Regions from separate parts of the Paenibacillus sp. FSL R7-277 genome, predicted to be linked through region 2. Evidence: riboswitches for the same ligand, from Rfam matches in the RefSeq annotation. Region 2 holds a riboswitch; each other region holds the start of a gene.
The links. A riboswitch is a leader RNA that binds a small molecule or an ion and turns the genes downstream of it on or off. The one in region 2 is predicted to bind cyclic di-GMP.

Region 1: linked by a shared signal. The riboswitch ahead of C173_RS05425 (PA14 domain-containing protein) and the one ahead of C173_RS03530 (fibronectin type III domain-containing protein) in region 2 are both predicted to bind cyclic di-GMP.
Region 3: linked by a shared signal. The riboswitch ahead of C173_RS18870 (thiamine pyrophosphate-binding protein) and the one ahead of C173_RS03530 (fibronectin type III domain-containing protein) in region 2 are both predicted to bind cyclic di-GMP.
Region 4: linked by a shared signal. The riboswitch ahead of C173_RS21205 (flagellar assembly protein A) and the one ahead of C173_RS03530 (fibronectin type III domain-containing protein) in region 2 are both predicted to bind cyclic di-GMP.

The regions. Positions count from the first base shown of each region.
Region 1 covers NZ_ASPX01000010.1:733-5,667, reverse strand. The annotation lists gene C173_RS05430 (glycosyl hydrolase) at 1-514, opposite strand, end outside; gene C173_RS05425 (PA14 domain-containing protein) at 767-3,103, opposite strand; cyclic di-GMP riboswitch class I at 3,118-3,198, opposite strand; gene C173_RS05420 (sugar phosphate nucleotidyltransferase) at 3,336-4,709, opposite strand.
Region 2 covers NZ_ASPX01000008.1:130,379-135,313, reverse strand. The annotation lists gene C173_RS03550 (endonuclease MutS2) at 1-851, shown strand, start outside; gene C173_RS03545 (DUF350 domain-containing protein) at 884-1,303, shown strand; gene C173_RS03540 (hypothetical protein) at 1,434-1,979, shown strand; gene C173_RS03535 (MFS transporter) at 2,061-3,278, shown strand; cyclic di-GMP riboswitch class I at 3,363-3,464, shown strand; gene C173_RS03530 (fibronectin type III domain-containing protein) at 3,522-4,935, shown strand, end outside.
Region 3 covers NZ_ASPX01000065.1:58,276-63,210, forward strand. The annotation lists gene C173_RS18860 (helix-turn-helix transcriptional regulator) at 1-560, shown strand, start outside; gene C173_RS18865 (methyl-accepting chemotaxis protein) at 634-1,884, shown strand; cyclic di-GMP riboswitch class I at 2,386-2,482, shown strand; gene C173_RS18870 (thiamine pyrophosphate-binding protein) at 2,629-4,242, shown strand; gene C173_RS18875 (carboxymuconolactone decarboxylase family protein) at 4,293-4,673, shown strand; gene C173_RS18880 (hypothetical protein) at 4,825-4,935, shown strand, end outside.
Region 4 covers NZ_ASPX01000071.1:32,935-37,869, reverse strand. The annotation lists gene C173_RS21225 (ABC transporter permease) at 1-108, opposite strand, end outside; gene C173_RS21220 (ABC transporter ATP-binding protein) at 105-914, opposite strand; gene C173_RS21215 (ABC transporter substrate-binding protein) at 929-1,942, opposite strand; gene biuH (biuret amidohydrolase) at 1,968-2,651, opposite strand; cyclic di-GMP riboswitch class I at 3,156-3,248, shown strand; gene C173_RS21205 (flagellar assembly protein A) at 3,326-4,935, shown strand, end outside.

The sequences.
Region 1 (4,935 bases), on a different contig from region 2:
CACCCAGATACTTGGCCACTTCATCCAGCTCGGCAATCAGAGCCTTATACTGCGGCGTTCCGGGAGTGACGTACTGCTTGAATTGATTCTGGCTAAGCGGCTTCTGCACATTGGTCCATACCGGCGCAGTTCCCGGCAGATTCTGATGGAAGGTCATGGCGACAATGCCGCCGCCCTTATGCCACCGGATGGCGCTGTCCACGACAGCCTGACGCTGCTTGGCAATGGTCGCCTTGGACTGGTTACCTATGGCTCCCAGCTCATAGCCATGCAGAACGGCATAGCGGCCGGTTGTGGTGCGGAGCTTATTATTGAATTCATCGGGGCTCTCCAAATAATCATGCTGGCCGGATATCATGCCCTTGCCGCTGAGATCGTGGAGATAGCTTAACAGTGCGGAAGCCTCCTTGGAGGCCGAAGGATTAATGGGCTTAATGGGAGCGGCGGCAGGGGAGGCCAGTGTGGTAACCTTGGCATCTGCCGGAAGACTGCGCCCTTCCCCCCATGGAAGCAATGAAAGGATAAGGATAAGAGGAAAAACAGTTGTAAATAGCCTGTACTTACGGTTAGTGTTCAATGTAATCTCCTTTCTCCAGCCACACCGCTTCGGCAGACCCCGGAGCGGTTACGCTTCCCGGATGGTCGTCTATAGCTTAGTAGCCCTGCTGGTAAGCAGGGCCATTAAGAGTGGCTTGCAGGATTTATAATTGTAACGTCTTAACCAGTAACAGCGCCAATGTTGAACACAGCTGCGGACCTTATGAGCTTACGAAGCGGAAGGGAGAAACAGCGCGCTTGCCGGAATGGTTCCTTTGGCCTGGCTTGGACTCTGCCACATCAGCCGCGCTTTTGCATCCCCTTGATTCTCATAATACTCTACCTGAATATCATACAGCTCGCCTGCGGTCAGGCTGATGCTGCCCATGCGTTCGGTGCCGCTCTGCTTCACCCAGCTGTCAATCACAAGCTCACCGTTCACCCGTACGCGGATACCGTCATCGGAATGGGTATAGATCTGATAAGTCTCCGTGTACAGCGGCTTCATCTTCCCGCTCCAGCGGACAGAGAAGAAGTCTATGCCGAGAGCGGCATCCGGCGAGCCTTGGCGCCAGTTGAAATCAAGCACAGCATCGGTACGCACTACAGCGGGTTCGCCCGATAGCGTCATGTTATTGAAGTATTCCGCGTACAGTCCATTGGCAGCAGGAACTTCTACCGGCAGATCCACCGGTGTTGCTGTAGGAGAAGGAACGGGAGCCGCTGTCGGCGTAGGCACCGGTGTTGGCGTTGGTGTCGGTGCTGGCGTCAGTGTTGGTGTTGGTGCTGGTGTTGGCATTGGTGTCGTTACTGGTGCCGGCGTTGCTGTCTGTGCTGGCGCTACTGTCGCTGCTGGTACCGTTGTCGGTACTGCTGTTGCAGCCGGAGCAGGTATGGATGTGTTGCCTGCTCTGGAGAAAAGCGCACTTGCAGGTACGGTTCCCTTCACCTGGCTGGGGCTCTGCCACATCAGATGGACATTCGCATCGCCTGCATTCTCATAATACTCTACCTTAATATCGTACAGTTGCCCGGCAGTCAAGGCTATGCTTCCTGTGCGGGCAGTTCCGCTCTGCTTGACCCAGCTGTCAATGACTGCTGTGCCGTTCACCCATAAGCGGATACCGTCATCCGATGTAGTATAGAACTGATAGGTCTCGCTGTAAGCCGGCTTAATCTGGCCGGTCCAACGGATCGAGAAGTAATCTGTGCCAAGTGCGGCATTAGGAGCACCCTGACGCCAATTGAAGCTGATGACCTCATCGTTACGCACCATAACCGGTGTCCCCGAGAGTGTCATGTTCTTGAAGTATTCTCCAAGCAACCCGTTCTGGGCAGGCTTGCTCTCCGTATCACCGGAGGTTGGGACCGGCTTCGGAATCGGCGCAACGGTTGGTGCCGATGTTGCGGTTGGCGTTGCTGTCGGTGTTGGCGTTGCGGTTGCCGTTGGTGTTACTGTAGGCGTTGGTGTTGCTGTAGGCGTCGGCGTTGCTGTTGGCTTAGGAGCCGCCGCCGGAGCAGACCAGGCCTTATATTGGTCACGGGTCAGTGTGTAGCTGTCGTTCATGAAATTCTTGATCGTTGCCGTGCTGTTATTCTCATAGAGCATCTTGCCCCAGTTCATCATGAACACGTAATTCTGCTGGGTCAGCTTCAGCTTCGAGATATTCGGCATTTCACCGTTCTCGCCGATGCCGATCGGTTTGCCGCCAGCCAGGCTGGTCAGATCATCATGATATTTATTCGAGTAGTCGTTATTATATATATCCGCTGCCAGCACATCCACTCTGTCCGCACCCGGATAAGTCCGTGCATAGGGATCAGAGTTGGCATTCGGCGCATTCGGGTTCCATACCCAAATCAGATTATTTAATTGATGAACGTTTACGAAACGGTCATACATAATATTCCACAGAGCTGAGAAATTATCTTTCTTCCCCCACCAGAACCAGCCGCCGTTCATTTCATGGTACGGTCTCCACAGGATGGGAACCTTGGCATCCCGCAGGCTTTTAAGCGAGACGGCTACTTTATCCAGATCGGTGATCAGCGCGTTATACTCCGTGGTGCCGGGGGTTACGTATTTGTTGAACTGTGCCTGGCTGATTGACTTTTGCACATTGGACCATTCGTACTTGGTACCCGGCAGATTCTGGTGGAAGGTCATGGCGACAATGCCGCCCGCTCTGGACCAGTTCGTCGCACTCCAGACAATATTTTTGCGTTGTGCAGCTACTCCGCTCTCACTCTGTCCACCGATTGCTCCAAGCTCATAACCATGCAGTGCGGCGTATTGTCCGCTTGTTCCCTTCAGCTTGTTGCTCAGCTCATCCGGACTCTCGAAATAGTCATGCTGCCCTGTAATAATTCCATTTCCCGAGATATCACACAGATTGTTCAGCAGCTTGACCGCCTCGGCTGAGGCATTAGGGTTCACGGGCGCTCCTGTAGAGGAAGCAGCCTTGACAGTGGACGGGGCGATTCCCAGTCCCACGGGTACAGCAGACAATACCACGGCCAGCGACAGCACAGCGCAGAGCAAACGAGACTTACGGTAAGTTTTCACAATATTCTCTTCCTTTCGGTAGCCAGGCTGCCACTCTTGCGAAGGCCCTATAGCTTTGCGTCCCTATCTTTCGATTAGGTTTGCCATTGTCGTTTTGGAAGGATCAATCCCTCTTACCGTAAGTATCGTCGATATGCAAATTTAATGTAGAGTAAAAACAAAATTTGTCTAAAAAATAGTTCTCAATACCTGATTTAAAATTGTAACAATTGGTTAAATAGATAAGTTAGACCTAAGAAATGAACTGATGTAGAGCGATATCCTCCCAGTCCAGAGTAATACGGATATTGTCTTCCTCTACCAGCTCAGACCCCGTCTGCACCTCAATGAACTCCACATCGGTAAGAGCAAGAATGGCATGCTTGGTCCCTTCCGGTATCCGCACCACATCTCCCGCCTTCACCGTATGCATCTTCTCATTGATGACAATGCTGGCTTCCCCGCTGACGAAGGTCCAGATTTCACTGCGTTTGTGATGCAGCTGATAGCTGATATTTTTGCCCTCGTTAATGAAGATCCGCTTGGTCAGCACCTCGTTGCCTTCATCATATTTCACATAATCGATCACCTTGTAGTGTCCCCAGCGGCGTTCCTCGTACATCGGTCTTTGTTCAAAAGTCTTCAGCACTTCCTTGATCCGCGGACTCTCGGCCTTATGCGTTACCAGAATGCCGTCCGGGCTGGCGGCGATAATCAGATCCTTCGCCCCGATGACCGTAATCGGAATATCCAGCTCGTTAATGAGGCAGGTGCCCTCGGAGTCAGCGGTGATGAAGCCTTTGCCGACATGGTTGCTGGTCATTTCCTCGGTCAGGGTGTTCCAGGTACCCAGGTCCTTCCAGAATCCGGCGTACGGCTGCACGACGATGTTCTCTTCTTTCTCTACCACTTCGTAATCGAAGCTGATGGAGGACAGCAGCTTATACTGCTTCTGCAGCTCCTCGTAATTCAGCGGCAGCCCTTTGCGCTGCAGGATATCCAGCAGGTAGCCCAGACGGAAGGCGAATACTCCGCAGTTCCAGAGCGCTCCCCGGCTGATTAGCTCCTCGGCCTGCACACGGTCAGGCTTCTCCTGGAAGTGGCTCACTTGCAGGTAACCATTCGCTCCCGCATCTGCGCCCGTTGGAATGATGTAGCCGTATTTCTCCGAAGCATGCTCGGGAACTACGCCCATCAGCGCCAGGTTCGCCCCGCTCACCAGCATGGTGTTCTCCAGTTGCAGCACCGTTTCAAAAAAGGAGGATTCCACGTATGGGTCCACCGGCAGAATCGCCACGGTCTCGCTTGGGGACACCCCCGCGATGGAATACAGGTAGGCCGCCGTCAGCGCAATAGCCGGGAAGGTATCCCGCCGCTCCGGCTCCACGATGATCGGCACCCCGCTGCCGAGCTGGCTCTGGATCATCTCCACCTGGCTGCGTCCGGTCGCCAGATAAGAGGACCCGGCCATGCCGTTCTCCTCCAGCTGTCTCCATACCCGTTGTACCATTGATTCCGGTTCACCTGCCGGACTTGCCAGTACCTTCAGAAATTGCTTGGAGCGTGAATCATTGGACAACGGCCAGAGCCGCTTGCCGGAGCCGCCTGATAGAAGTACTAGTTTCATAGTGAACCCTCCATATCGTATTGTTATTGGGTATTTCTTGTTGCGTCTGTGTGGTAAAAACCTGTCTGTTATGAGGGTCGCTGCAAGGAATTTTGGGCTTACGGCCGCTGTTGTATTTGGATTTCTTGATTAAAACCGCTTCTCGCGGTAGAAATCCAAATACAAAGGCGGACGCTAACGCTCCTACAGCTCCAAAATTCCCCTCCGCTCCATTTCATAACAGGCT
Region 2 (4,935 bases):
ATGCGCGCGGCGAAGTGAAGGAAGAAGATATGCGTGTTGAGCATATGATTGCATCCCTTGAGGAGAACCGCCTTACCGCAGAGAACGAACGCATACGGGCGGAAGAGATTCGCCGTGAAGCGGAGGAGTTCCGTAAGCGGCAGCAGCAGGAGCTGGAGAAGCTGGAGGGCTCACGCGACAAACGCCTTGAGAAGGCAGAGAAGGATGCCAGCGAACTTCTGGCCAAGGCGCGCAAGGAAGCCGAGGAGATTATCAGTGACCTCCGCCGCCTGGCGCTGGAGGAAGGCGCATCCGTCAAGGAGCATAAGCTGATTGAAGCGCGCCGCCGGCTGGATGAAGCAGAGCCTGCGCCACGCAAGAAGGCTGTGCCGCGCAGCGCGGTCAAGGCGCCGCGCAAGATTCAGCCAGGGGATGAAGTGAAGGTAGCGAATGTGAATCAGAAGGGCCTTGTGGTTGAGCTGAGTGGTACCAAGGAAGCGGTGGTACAGTTCGGCATCATGAAGATGAAGGTTAATCTGAGTGATCTGGAATTCCTGGCCTCCGCCCCGGATGCTCCTCCGCCGGCTCTGCGCAGGGCCACAACGGTCAAGCGTACACGCGATGAGAATATCCGTAATGAGCTTGATCTGCGCGGTGCGAACCTGGAGGAAGCCATTATGGAGACCGACCGCTTCATCGACGAAGCTTTTCTCGGCAATCTGGGGCAGATCTCCATTATCCACGGCAAGGGGACGGGGGTCCTGCGGACAGGAATACAGGAATACCTCCGCAAGCACAAGCATGTCAAAAGCTATCGGCTCGGGAACTACAATGAAGGCGGCGCGGGTGTGACGGTAGCTGAACTGGAGTAGCGCCCATAGTCCGGCAGGGAAGAGGGAAAAGTGTGCAGGATAATATTGATCTTTTGCTGGAACATCCGCTGGGGGCGCTGCTAGGCTACTTCACTGTCGCCATATTGGGGCTGGTCGTATTCCTGTCCTTCTTCGAAATGGTGACGAAATACAACTGCTGGGAAGAGATCCGCAAGGGGAATGTGGCCGTAGCCATGGCAACCGGAGGCAAAATCTTCGGAATCTGCAACATCTTACGCTTCAGCATTGAAGCGGGGGCATCCATCTATGAGACGATGAAATGGTCGGTTGTAGGCTTTTTGCTGCTGCTGCTGGCTTACTTCCTGTTCGAGTTTTTTACTCCGGTCTTTTCAATTGATGAAGAGATTGCCGCAGATAACCGGGCCGTAGGACTGACAGCCATGCTGCTCTCCATATCCTTGTCCTATGTTATCGGCGCGGCCATATTCTGAATTAGGGGGCAGGGAGATGAAGCTGCTGATTCGGATTCTGTTTTTTTCAGCCCTGGCTTTTATAGCGGCCGGCATTATATATTTAACGGTGAATTGAACCGAATGTGAGTAAGCGAAGGAGATTATACTGATGGAGACAACAGTTTGCCCATGGTGCCATACCGAGATTGTATGGGATGAGGAGTTTGGCCCCGAGGATACCTGTCCTCATTGCAATAACGAGCTTAGCGGCTACCGCACAGTGACGATAGGTGCAGAGGATCTGGAGGATGAAGAGCCGGATACGCAGGAAGCTTCCGGAGTGGAAGAGATCAGCGACGATAATTTGTGGGATGACGACGACAAGGATAGCGTGGTGCCTGTATGGGGTACGCTGGGTCAGTTCGGTGACGACTATGATCTGAAGCGTTATGAGGACAAGGTCTCAGGCTTGCTGGCTGCCCAGCTGGAAGCTCCGGAATGTCCGCAATGCCATGAGCTGATGCTTCACTCCGGTACGCAGCAGGTGGACGGGTTCACTCCGGCAACGCCGGAAGCGCTAGGCGGCGCAGCTGTGCTGAAGCCTCCTTTTGCGCTGAATCTGTACGTCTGTCCTTCCTGCTTCCATGTGCAGCACAGCCTGGCGCAGGAAGACCGCATCCAGCTTGTCCGCAATCTCAGCACCTCAGCCGAATAAAGATCGGATTCATGCTTTCCCTGCTGTCTGGACATGTTAGTAATAGATGATGTGTCTTAGGACGAGCAGGGAGGGCTAAGCATGAGAGGTTCAGAACGGGGACAGGCGGCGCTGCTGCTGGCTGTAGGTGGGCTATACCTTCTGGCTACAGTGCTTGCAGGAACGTTCCTCAACGTATATCTGTGGAAAAGCCGGCAGAACTTCGCCATGATCGGCTGGTTCACCGTGGCCCAGCAGCTTGCCGTGGGTCTCAGCTTTTGGCTGGGCGGCAAGTGGGTGAAAGAACATAACAAAATGAATGCCCTGCGGCTGGGAATTGCCGTATCGGGCTTTTTTTATTTGCTGGTGCTGTGTTTGCGGGGCGACGCGATTCATTACATTTGGCCGCTGGGCGGGGTCCTAGGGCTATCCATCGGGCTGTACTGGCTGGCGTTCAATATTGTTTTCTTCGAGATTACCGATGCCAAGAACCGCGATTTCTATAACGGGTGGATGGGCCTGCTGGGTTCCCTGACGGGAATAGCCGGACCCTGGGTCTCCGGCTGGATGATCTCCCGCTGGCAAGGCGGACAAGGTTACCGTATGGTATTCATACTGTCGCTTTGTATCTATGGGGTAGCTGCTGTGCTTAGCTTCGGCCTGCGCAAGCGGCCGCGCGGCGAAGCCTATCTCTGGCTGGAGCCCTGGCGCGAGCTTACCCGCAGGCGCAGTCCTTGGCGGCCAGTTGCGGCGGCGCTAGTATTTCAGGGCATCCGGGAAGGCGTATTCTCCTTCCTGATCGGTCTGCTCGTCTACATTGCAGCACAGGAGGAGAGCAAGCTGGGACAGTTCGCCCTGCTGACTTCAGCCGTCTCGCTGATCAGTTATTATGCGGCCGGCAGATGGTTCAAGCCCCGCGCCCGCCTCGGCGGTATGCTGGCAGGCAGCCTGCTGCTCATCGCCTTCCTTCTTCCGCTGCTGTGGAAGGTGAACTTTACCACCCTCCTAATCATGGGAATCGGGACCTCACTCTGTCTGCCGCTCTACATGCTGCCGATGCTGTCCACCAGCTTCGACCTGATGGGAGTGTCCGAGGAGAGCGCCGGCAAACGCGTGGAGCTGGTAGTGCTCAGGGAGCTTAGCCTGATGAGCGGCCGCCTCCTCGGCCTGCTGATCTTCATCGCCGTGCTGTCCCTGGACCAGTCCCCGCGGACTCTAACTCTGCTCATGCTGGGATTGGGCGTTGCGCCGATTGGGAGTTGGGTGGTGGTGCGGGGGTTGCTCAGTTCAAATGTTCACAGAAATAACAATATTATATGATTCAAATATAGGGTATTATTGCCAAGGTAAGTACAGATTGTAATTGAAGTGAATCGAAATGATTTTGCATGAATGTAACCATTAGAACTAAAAAGGCAAACCTGTACGAAAGTCAGGGACGCAAAGCCACGGGCCTTACCACAGGGCGGGAAATCCCCATCTGTGAATGGCAGCCGGGCCGCTCTTTCCGGTGGTTTTTTTGCGCCCTTTTTTAAAGGAATTGTAATTGAGCGGAGGTCTTTTATGACAAATAGCAAAAGCTTCATATGCAAGGTACTGTGTTTTATCATTCTGGCTCAACTTCTCTCACCTTTCGTGGAATTCTCAGGGATGAAGATTTCCGCGCAGTACAGTATGCTCAAAATCCGGTTTCAGCCCGAACAAACTCCCGTACAGGACGGAGAGCTTGCAGATTCCGGAGCCGTTTTTAGTGTCAAAAACCAATACTCTTACGGCTGGAACATGGATCATACCGATGCAACAGTCTCAAGAGATACATACGACAACTCCGGCATAAGCAGCCTGACACGAATCCATCCGGATGGAAAGTGGGAAATAGCGCTAGACAATGGTACTTATGAAGTCTCAGTAACCGTAGGTGACTCTGTTTATAGCAGCAATAATTCCCTAACTGTTGAGAATATCAAAGTTATGGAGGGACTCACTCTTGAAGCAGGGCAGCATAGAACGATCAAGAAGAAGGTTGCTGTCGAAGATGGAAGACTAACTTTAAGTCAAATCAATGCTCCTGGAATTGAGACTGCTCTAAATAGCATAGATATCTCATTGGTTAATACATACACTCCCACGTTGATACCGCCTCAAATCCGTTTGCCTTTTGAACCCAATAAGGTTGCAGGAGACAAAGTACTTCTATCTGGAAGTATGACTAACATACATAACGCTCCGCCTTTTATTCACGTTAATGGCCTGCAAGGAGAAATCTCTCGGCATATCCGCGAACAAATAGAATCTATTGAACAACAAATACAGCATATTAGCAAAAATGCAGTGGAACTAAGAAATGCTGATATTGAAGCTATTCAAAGCTCTATCCGCTCCAGCAGCAACAAGCCTGCCATTATTGCAGTAGGACAACTGAATTTAGAATCAAGCGTTACGTTTGGAAGTGCAGAACAGCCTGTCATTTTAATCGTAGATGGCATGAATACGAACCGGAATTTGAATATAACGGTGTACGGATCGTTAATCCTCCGTGGAGGATTAAATGCAAATACTGAGTTGGATGTTAATGTTATCAACCCTGCACCAGATGAGAATCTTGGTAACCTATGGGTACAGGGGACTGTGCATTTGAATAATAACTCCAATGTACATGTAGATAATGAATTGTTTGCAGGTTCTTTGGTTTATAACAATGGCTCTCTCGATCTATCCGCGAAACGGATAGTAGTACAAGGCAATATGAACATCAACACTATGGTAACTATGAATGTAGACGAAGAAATGTCTGTAGGAGAAGTGGTTTCCAATAATTCAAGGGCAGAACTAAATGTAGCCCAAGGAGACCTGTTTGTCCGGGACAACGTCAGTGTAAATAATCACTTGAATATCAATACAGGCGGATTATTTGCAGTAGGCGGTAATGTCATCTCGAATCAAAGACCTGTAATACACACGGGGAATGAGCAAGCAG
Region 3 (4,935 bases), on a different contig from region 2:
ATCCCTCCGGGGAAACCTATCCCTGCCTATCCGCTTTGCAGGGAGCCTTATGGGAAAACCGCAAGGTGAGCATCACCTATCTGCGCGGGGAGGACGCCGCAGAGCGGCTGGTTGCACCGCTGGGGCTGGTAGTCAAGCGCGGCGTCTGGTACTTGGTCGCGGGGCATCACAGCGAGCTGCGGACCTACAGGGTCTCCAGAATCACTGAGGCCAAAGTCACAGATGAGTCTTTTGAGCAGCCGGAGGATTTCCACCTGTCTGAGTACTGGGAGACCTCCACCGCCGCATTCAAGTCTGCCTTGCCCAGGTACCCCTCCAGCCTTCTTGTAAGAGAGCAAACGATGAAGGAGCTGCAGAAGGAGCGATACGTCGCCCTGTTGCACCAGGAGCCTGCTGAGGCCCCGGGCTGGATCAGGGCCGAGGCCGAGTTCAACACGCCGGAGTCTGCGTGCCGGATCATCCTGTCCCTGGGTCAGGGTATCAAGGTGACGGCACCGCCTGAGCTTGCGGATACGGTTGCTGCGGCTCTGCGTGAAGCGGCAGCATTATACGATTTTTAATAATAGACCAAATGCACTAGTATCCCCTATAATATTACAATACACATTATTATTTATAGGGGGACTTTACATTATGGACTGGATGAACAAGCTGCCGTTGAAACAAAAAATCGTCACCGGATGTTACCTGGTTGCCGCTTTATTCGCTGTCCCTGTCTTAATCACACTAATCCTCATGGACAGGCTGCTCATCGGCATTATTCTTGTCGCCGTCCTGGCAGCGCTGACTTACCCGCTTGCGCGCTTCATTGAGAGAACGCTTACATCTTCATTTGAGGATATCTCCAATGTGACGCACACGATTGCCAAAGGCGACTTCACCAGCCGTGCCGATGAGAATGGCTCCATGGGCGACATCAGCCGCTCCTTCAACACCATGATTGACAAGCTCAAAAAAATCCTCACCGATGCCTCACAGATTACCCGTCAGGTTATGGACGCCAGCCGCGGGATTGAAGACAAGAATCAGAACCTGAAGTTTGTCATGGCGCAGGTGGCCTCCTCCTCCAATGAACTGGCCCTCGGTGCTAACGAAATCTCGGTGGATATCGCTGATATGACCGAATCGATCAAGGATATCGAAATCAAAGTCTCCAATTATACGAATTCCACCAAGGAAATGAATAAAAGGTCTGTACATACGCTGGAATTGGTAGAACAGGGACGGCAATCGGTGGATACCCAAGCCGAAGGCATGCGCAAGAACATCCAGGCTACCCAGAAGGTGGCGGATACTATCGAAGCCCTATCGCATAACGCACGAGGCATTACGATGATTACCAAGACGATTACCGAAATTGCTGAACAGACCAACCTGCTGTCGCTCAATGCTTCTATTGAAGCTGCCCGTGCAGGCGAGCATGGCCGCGGGTTCGCCGTTGTTGCCCAGGAGGTCCGCAAGCTGGCCGAGGAATCCACCGCTTCAACCAAAGAGGTGTTCGGTCTGGTACGCAGCATCGAAGCGGATATCAAGCAGGCTATCGATAACATCGCCATCAATGAAGAGGTAGTCCAAGTGCAGAATGAGATGATTACGGAGACAGCCAACATTTTTGCTCAAATTGTGCATAGTGTCCAATACATAACCGAGCAGATTGCCTCCTTTTCCGCAGAGAGTGACCTTATGCTGGAGAGCGCGCTCAAGATCTCCGGGGCGATCGAGAATATCTCAGCCATCACCCAGGAGACCGCCGCAGGGACGGAAGAGGTATCCGCAGCGATGAACGAACAGATTCATGCTCTTCAATCCGTAGCTGAGGAGACAGAGAAGATGACCTCCGCGGTCTTCAACCTGCAAAAAACGATTCATATTTTCAAATTTTAACCTCAGCACAAAGAGACACGCCTGCGGAATTTTCTGCGGGAGGTGTCTCTTTTTTTGGGCAAAACAAAGATTGTTATGTAATATTCACAAATTGTTGAAATTGTGCATAAGGGTAAAAACCGTGCTTTGCACTTCTTTACTATAGTCGTTCTATTGTCATAGCTTGTCTATAAGCTAACATCTTACATCACTATTACTTAAGTCCTATCACTGAAATTTGTAATGCTGTATATCTAGTGAATTCTTAATGTTTTGCAGTAAATCAGGAATGTAATGAGGCTTTGTGCTCACTTCCCACATTAATCAACCTAAACGGCCATTTGCATTTTAAGACTTTAGTCTTCCAGGGACAACCATTTTCAAAAGTTTGAAAATCCAAATATTTAGCCATTTCCACTCCTGAATATTCGTCAAATTCCGAGTTTCTTCTCACAGGGGTTATTGACAAAAGCGGAGCAAGGAATATATTGTAAAGGAAAATTCTCCACAAATTCATTTATAACCGCATACCGGCAAAATTCACCGAAAGGGAATGACGCAAAGCCATGGATCTACAGTCTCATTTCTGAAGTGGGATCATGACAGCCAGGTTGCTGAAAAACTGTGAACGCCTTAGGTTTCGCGTTTGATTATGGTGATTCGTGCAACAGACCTGTGCTCCAATGGTGAGTACAGGTTTTCTATTGCTGACGTATACAAATAACAACTTGCGGGGTGGATGTTCTGAAGACAGTTGCAGATTATATGGCGGAAGCATTACACGATCTGGGAGTCACTCATTCTTTTGGAATCATAGGCAAGTCTATTTGCCCCATCGCTTTGAAAATGGTTGACTACGGTATAGAGTTCATCCCCGGCCGGCACGAATCCAGCTCCGGCTTCGCCGCCGGCGGTTATGCTCTGAAGACCGGCAGTCTCGGGGTAGCCTTCGGCACCTCCGGTCCGGGCGGAACGAATCTGCTCACCGCAGCAGCGCATGCCAAGGCCAATAATCTTCCCGTCCTCTTCATCACCGGACATCAGTCCATCAAGGAGCTGGGCATTCCCCAATGTCAGGATTCCACTTCCTACCTGGCTGATTTGGCAGATATGTTCCGGCCGGCCACCCTCTTCAGCAAGCTCGTTGAACGCGGCGATCACTTCAGCACGATTTTCAACCATGCCCTATCCATCGCCCTCGGTGACCAAAAAGGTCCGGTCCATCTCTGCATTCCGTTTGATGTGCAGACAGAGCGGCTCGCGGAATGCCGGATTGTTCTGCCGGAACGCGAGGGACTAGTCAGTTATCAGAACTATGACCGGGTCATCTCGGCGATTAATCAATCCGCTAGGCCGCTGATCATTGCCGGTAAAGGCGTCAACCGCTCAGGTGCCCATCAGGAACTGGTTCAGCTGGCTGAGACCTTCAACATTCCTGTAGTCACCTCTCCAGGCGGCAAAGGTGCAATAGCTTATGATCACCCGCTCTACCACGGTCCTGTCGGCGTTGGCGGCTCCTCGCACGGCGATGAATTGCTGAACAACAGCGACCTGTTCATTGTTCTGGGCTCCCGCCTGAGCGACATGACCATCTGCAACCTGAAGCCGGAGAATCATCCGCCGCAGCTGATCCAGTTCGATGTAGATCCAACCTTTGTCGGCAAAATACTGTCCTCATCCACCATCGCTGTCGGCGGGGACTTAAGGGATAACCTGGCACTGTATCTTCAGAAGCTGGACCCCTCTACGGTCACCAAGCATGAAATCACAATCTCCAATGCTTACAATGACGAGTTGCCCGTGCTGGCGGGGCTCTCTCTGGCTTCGGTAATGAGCACAATGAGCGACCTGATTCCTTACAACAGCAGCGTGTTTGTAGATGACGGCAGCCACGGGTTCAATGCTGTGAAATGGTTCAATGTCCGCAGGCCCGGCAGCTTCATATTCGATGCCTACTTTGCTTGCATGGGCAATTCAATTGGCATGGCGATCGGTGCCAAGACGGCTTCTCCCGGAGAGACTGTCTTCTGCATTACCGGTGACGGCTGTTTTATGATGCTCGGAACTGAAATAAACACAGCCGTTTGCAAGGACATTCCGGTGATTTTCATTGTGGTGAACAATAAGCAGCTGGATATGGCGCTTAAGGGTATGGAGAAAACGACCGGCCGGATTGACGGTACGATCTTCGAGGTTCCGATGGATGCCGTGAAATTCGCCGAATCGCTGGGTGCAGCCGGCTTCCGCTGCGAGACGCAGGAGGAGTTCGCTGCCGCAATCCGCGAAGCTGTGGCACTTAACAAGGCAGCTGTCATTGAGCTGCTGACTGACCGTGATGAAATGCCTCCTACGGCCCACCGCACGCTGGATCTTACGTAAGGAAGCCGTATCCGCACACCTTTTCTAACCTACTATCAGGAGGACATATCGTGAACAAGAACATGAACAGCGGACTCGATCATTTCACTGATCTCTCAGGAGATTATGGGGCCAAGGCCCTGGCTCCGATCAAAGAGCATTTTCCGGAATTAGCCGAATATATCATGGGCAATGCCTATGGCGATATTTTTCAGCGGACCACGATTGGCTCTGACTGGAAGGAGATCGCGGTGATCTCGTCGCTGATTACGATGGGACAATATGAACAGCTGGGGGTTCATTATGTAATGGCGCTCCGCGTTGGCATGACCGTCGAGCAGATCAAGGGCGTGCTGCTGCATCTGACCCCTTGCGTCGGTGCCCCCCGGGTGATTTCGGCCTTTAATGTGCTGCTGGATACCCTGGAGGAGATCAAAGAAAAATCTTCATAAATCTACAAATTTCGACTTTTGATTGCACGTTTCAGTATGATCTGGTTATAATGAAGGCAAAATATCCCAAATCGAATTGCGGTTTTGTCGAATAGAGTCGCAGGAATAACGTTTTGGAGGTATTGGAAATTACACTTAGGGAGAGATCAACATGGGACAATTTATTTTGAAGACAGATACTGCGAAGAAAGTAATCAATATTGAGCTGGAGGGAACCTTCTCTAACGAGGACGGGCTCAAATCTATACAGGCTTACCAGCAG
Region 4 (4,935 bases), on a different contig from region 2:
TAGAAGATACATCGGAACCGACAGGAGACGTACAGCCAACTCCCACAGCAGCAGGAAGCCGAGCGCAAACGTGACCGGGTACAGGGTGTCTTTGATTTTGACCGTCATAGATGCTTCACCCGCTTTCTCAGTTCCTTGACAATCCGGTGAAATTCCGGCAGCTCCTCCATGCCCGCCTCACGCGGGGAGGGCAGCGTCACCGGAATGATATCCGTCACACCGGCAGGCCGGGGAGACATCATCACGACCCGGTCCGACAGCAGCGCGGATTCATGGATCGAATGGGTGACCATCACAATGCTGCTTAGACTGGTCTCCGGGCTCTCCCATAGCCGCAGCAGCTCGAAATTCAGCTTCTCACGCGTCAGCTCATCCAGTGCGCCGAACGGCTCATCCATCAGCAGCACCGTCGGATCAGCCGCCAGAGCTCGGGCAATCGCTGCCCGCTGCTGCATCCCGCCGCTGAGCTGATGCGGGAAGTGGTTCAGATAATCCTGGAGGCCGACCAGGCTCAGGGCACTTTCTGCTTTTTCACGTGCCTCGGCTTTGCTGAACTTCTTCTTCTCGCCCAGCTCCAGCGGCAGCATGACATTCTGCAGCGCGCTGAGCCACGGCATCAGGACCGGCTTCTGGAAGACCATGCCCAGGGACAGATCAGGTGAAGCATACGCCACCTCTCCACCGGCCTCCGGGCTTAACAGCCGCAGCATCAACCGGAGTGTTGTGGATTTCCCGCAGCCGCTTGGTCCAAGAATCGAAATGAACTCATTGCGGTATACATCAAGGCTGACCTGATCCAGCACAGGCACGTTGCCGAAAGAAAGAGAGCAATTGCGCAGGGAGAGCATGGTTTCCCGGGTACCGGGATGCCGCGCGGCGGCAGCATCCAGCTGTTCTTTGATCGCTGTTGTCATTATCGGGTCCCTCCTTATTTCAAAAACTCGTTGGTGAACAATCCGCCGATGTCCTGTTCCTTTTTCACAAATCCCAGCTCGACCAGATTCTTCTGCAATGTCTCCCAAGATGCCTCGTCCATTGAGCCCAGCGGGAGCTTCTCCGGATCCAGCAGCGGAATGCTGGCCTTCATCATATTGACCTCATGCTTCAGATCCAGCTTCTCGCCATACTTCAGACCGAATTCCGCCGCTTCCTCCGGATGCTTTACTGCATAATCCCAGCCCTGCATAGACGCCTGCACGAAGCTTGCGACCATCTCCGGGTCCTTCTTGATGATAGACTCCGTAGTGAACAAGGTATCAGCATAGAAATTGATGCCATAGTCGTTCGGGTCGATAATATTCACTTCCTTGCCCTGCTCCTCTACAGCCAGCACTTCATTAATGACATATCCGGGCCAGGCCTTGACCTGACCGGTTAACAGCGGACTCAGATCATATTTGACCGGCATCTCTTCGATTTGCGAAGGGTCGATACCCGCGCTTTTCTCCATGGCCCGGAAGGTCAGCTCTTCGTTGCCGCCCAGCTTAATGCCCACCTTTTGCCCGACCAGATCCTCCATCGTCTTGATCCCTGACTCTTTGAGCGTGAACATGACGAACGGGGTTTTGCGGTAGATCGCGGACAACGCTTTGACCGGGACGCCTTTCTCTCTGGCGATGACGATCTGGTCGGCACCGGTAACTCCGAACTCCTCACTGCCGGAAGCTACCATCTGCACAGCCGGGAAATCCGAGCCCCCCGGGCGGATCTCAACATCCAGCCCCGCTTCTTTATAGAAGCCTTTTTCCACTGCGGTATAAAAGCCGGCAAACTGCGCCTGGTGAATCCACTTCAGCCGGAGCACCACCTTTTTCAGCTCGCCCGAGCCTTCCGCTCCCTGGCCTTCAGCCTTCCCGGCTTCCGTATTGTTACCGCAGGCGGTCAGGAGCAGCATTAGCGAGGTTAACAGCATCAGCGCTTTTGTTCTGGACTTGTTCCACATGGTTATTCCCCCGTTTATGAATGATTTAGTATTGCTCCAGCGCCTTCAGCACCGCTTGTGAATCACTTACACTGCCGAACACTCCGCCCTGCATTTGAACCATACTCAGCGCCGCCAGGTGATTCGCTTCATCCGTCGCTCCTGTACAATCTGCAAGGATCAGACACTCGTACCCGCGGTCATTGGCTTCCCGCATCGTGGTGTGTACACAGACATCGGTAGTAATACCGGTCAGAATCAGATGGGTAATTCCTTTATTCTTCAGGATCAGGTCCAGGTCTGTTGCGTAAAAGCTCCCTTTGCCCGGCTTGTCTATAATGTACTCTCCGTGGGCAGGCGCCAGCTCATCAATGATCTGCCAGCCGCGCTCCCCCCGCACGAGGATTCGTCCCGCCGGTCCTTCGGAGCCGATCTCGGCCCCGATCTGGCGGCTGCGCCACCGCTTGTTCGCCGGCAGATCCGACAGATCCGGCTTATGCCCCTCGCGGGTATGGATCACGGTGAAGCCTTCGATGTCCCGGATACGGGCCAGCAGCCGCTGAATGGGCTGGATCGCCCTCGCTGTTAATGAGAGGTCATAACCCATTCTCTCGACGTAACCGCCCTTGCCGCAAAAATCCGTCTGCATGTCGATAATCATCAGCGCTGTCTTCGCCGGGTCCACAGCCCCGTCATAAGGCCAGATGTAAGGTGTTGCTGCAATCTGCATGGTTTATGCTCCTCTCCTGATGTCGCTATCTCTATTAATGTTATATTAGTTAACATTAATTCGCGTTTCCTTGGTATGAGTTAGATTATATTACAATGAATTTGCGATGTCTTCGGTTTTATTACGAAATAATACACTGAATGTTTGTGTTTATTTACACAGTTAACATATACATAACATTAACACTCGCAAAATCGCTTATCAAAAAAGAACACTCCGATTCTTACCAAGCCCAGGGTGTCCCAACAGTTGAATGCTCATACTTTCCTCCCCCTGCCTCTTCCATAAGCTGTAAGCGCTGGGAAACCAGTTTTTTTGTCGAAATAGAGCTGCATATTTCGAGTTTTTTGATAAATAGGCATAATATAGTTGAAAAATAGCTCTTTAAGTACTAGAATTAAGCTTGTTTGCAGAAGTTAATGACGCGTAAGAACTATTTATGACTCTTTTTGTCGATTACAGTCGACCATAACTCCCACCTCTACAGGATGTATATCATTGATCTATTTCTAAAGGCAAACTTCCCGAAAGGGCAGGACGCAAAGCTATGGGCCTAAGAACGCCGGAATCTGCGTTTACGGTTGCCAGGCTGCCAATAGAGACCACTTAAGCCAGCTATTCAGGAGGGAAAGCCTCCCAGGCTTGATGATGTTCTTTTTCTGTACGAATTGCCATTGATCATACGAAAAAGTGAGGTTACAACCATGCCGCAGCAGGATATCGAACCAAGCCGATATGAATTCGTAGAGTCCCTGATGCTCGAACGTAAAGGTCTCCTGGATTCATTCTCTGTGGAGGGCCGAGCTTCTGACGGGACAACTGGAGATAAGAATGGAATTATCCTCGTGCAGGACAACCAGATATTCATTACTCCCCCGCTCCCCGGAGGTGCTCCCGCCCGCATTTCTGCGGTCCACCCTGTTGTCCTGAAGATCAACTGGAAGACCGTTACAGAGCCGACCGAGGTGACCAGGGCGGATTATATCACTTGGGAGATCTGTGAGAAGCCGCAATATGAAATTACCGTATCGCCTGACAAGCTCAAGGTCCACTTCACTTTATACCGTGCAGAGAAGTACGCCTGGAATCTGGTCAACTGCCCCGCCGCCTTCGAAGCGGTCGTCCGTGCCCAGCCCAATCCGGCGATGCTGCTGTCCACGCTCACCATAGAACAGATTATCGCCTCACTGGACAACCGTTTTATTCTGCGCAACCTGAACATTCCCGCCCTGTACGCGGAGCTTACGAACCCTACATATCTCCCCGTATGCATCGCTGAAGGCAGAGCCCCGCTGCCCGGCAAGGAAGCCCGGCTGGAATTCCTGCTGCCTGAGCATACACTGGAGGGGAACCGGATGCTTCAGGGACAGGGAGCCCGGGGTCAGAAGCCTGCGGAACCCTTGGAGTATCTCCGTTTCCCGGGAGCCCCCTTTGCCTTTGCAGGCGAAGTCTTCGCCCGCAAGCTGCCGCCGGAAGAAGGCATTCCCGGCCTCGACACAGACGGAAGGGTCCTGCCCCCTCCCCCGCCGCAGGATATCTACTTTGCTGCCGGTAATCATGCCAAGCTCCTTCCCTGTGGCAATATCGTAGCCCGGCACACCGGCAGGCCCCGTATCTGCGGAGGAAGCGGCAGCGTCCGGATATGTGACTTCCCTCCGGTCAGTCTTCTGGCCAGAGAGATGACAGATCCTGCGGGCGATGTTATGTTCGCAGGTGACATCATTGTACCGGGAGATCTGGAAGGACCTGTACGAATTGAAGCCCTCGGGAATGTGTACGTCTATGGCGATATCCGCCAATCTACAATTATAGCCACCGGCAGTATTTACGTTAGCGGCCAGGTCACCGGCAGCGGCCTGTACGCCGGACACGCCGGGGTAATGCAGCATCGTCTGCACAGCCTCGCATGCCTGCTGCGGACAGAGACGGACGGACTGCTTGAGGCAGCGCGCCAGCTGGCCAAGAATGTGGAATCCCGCCAGCAATCCGTGAATTACGGCCTGGTAGTCATGCTGCTGCTGGAGGATAAATACAGCCACTTGGGCAGCCTGATCCGTGATCTTCAGGCTGCGCTAAGCCGTATGAACGGGGCGTTCGGCTCCGGCACGGACCAGCTCTGGCAGATGCTTGAGGTATTCGCCCATCCGGGACAATTCACCGGGTACATCACGGACAGTGTCCTAAGCCGCTTCTCCAGGCTGCTGCTTAAGCTGGGTGAGGAGATTGAGCTGCTCCAGGAGGAGCATGCGGTGATTAATCTCGCCCGGTCACAGGACAGCCGCCT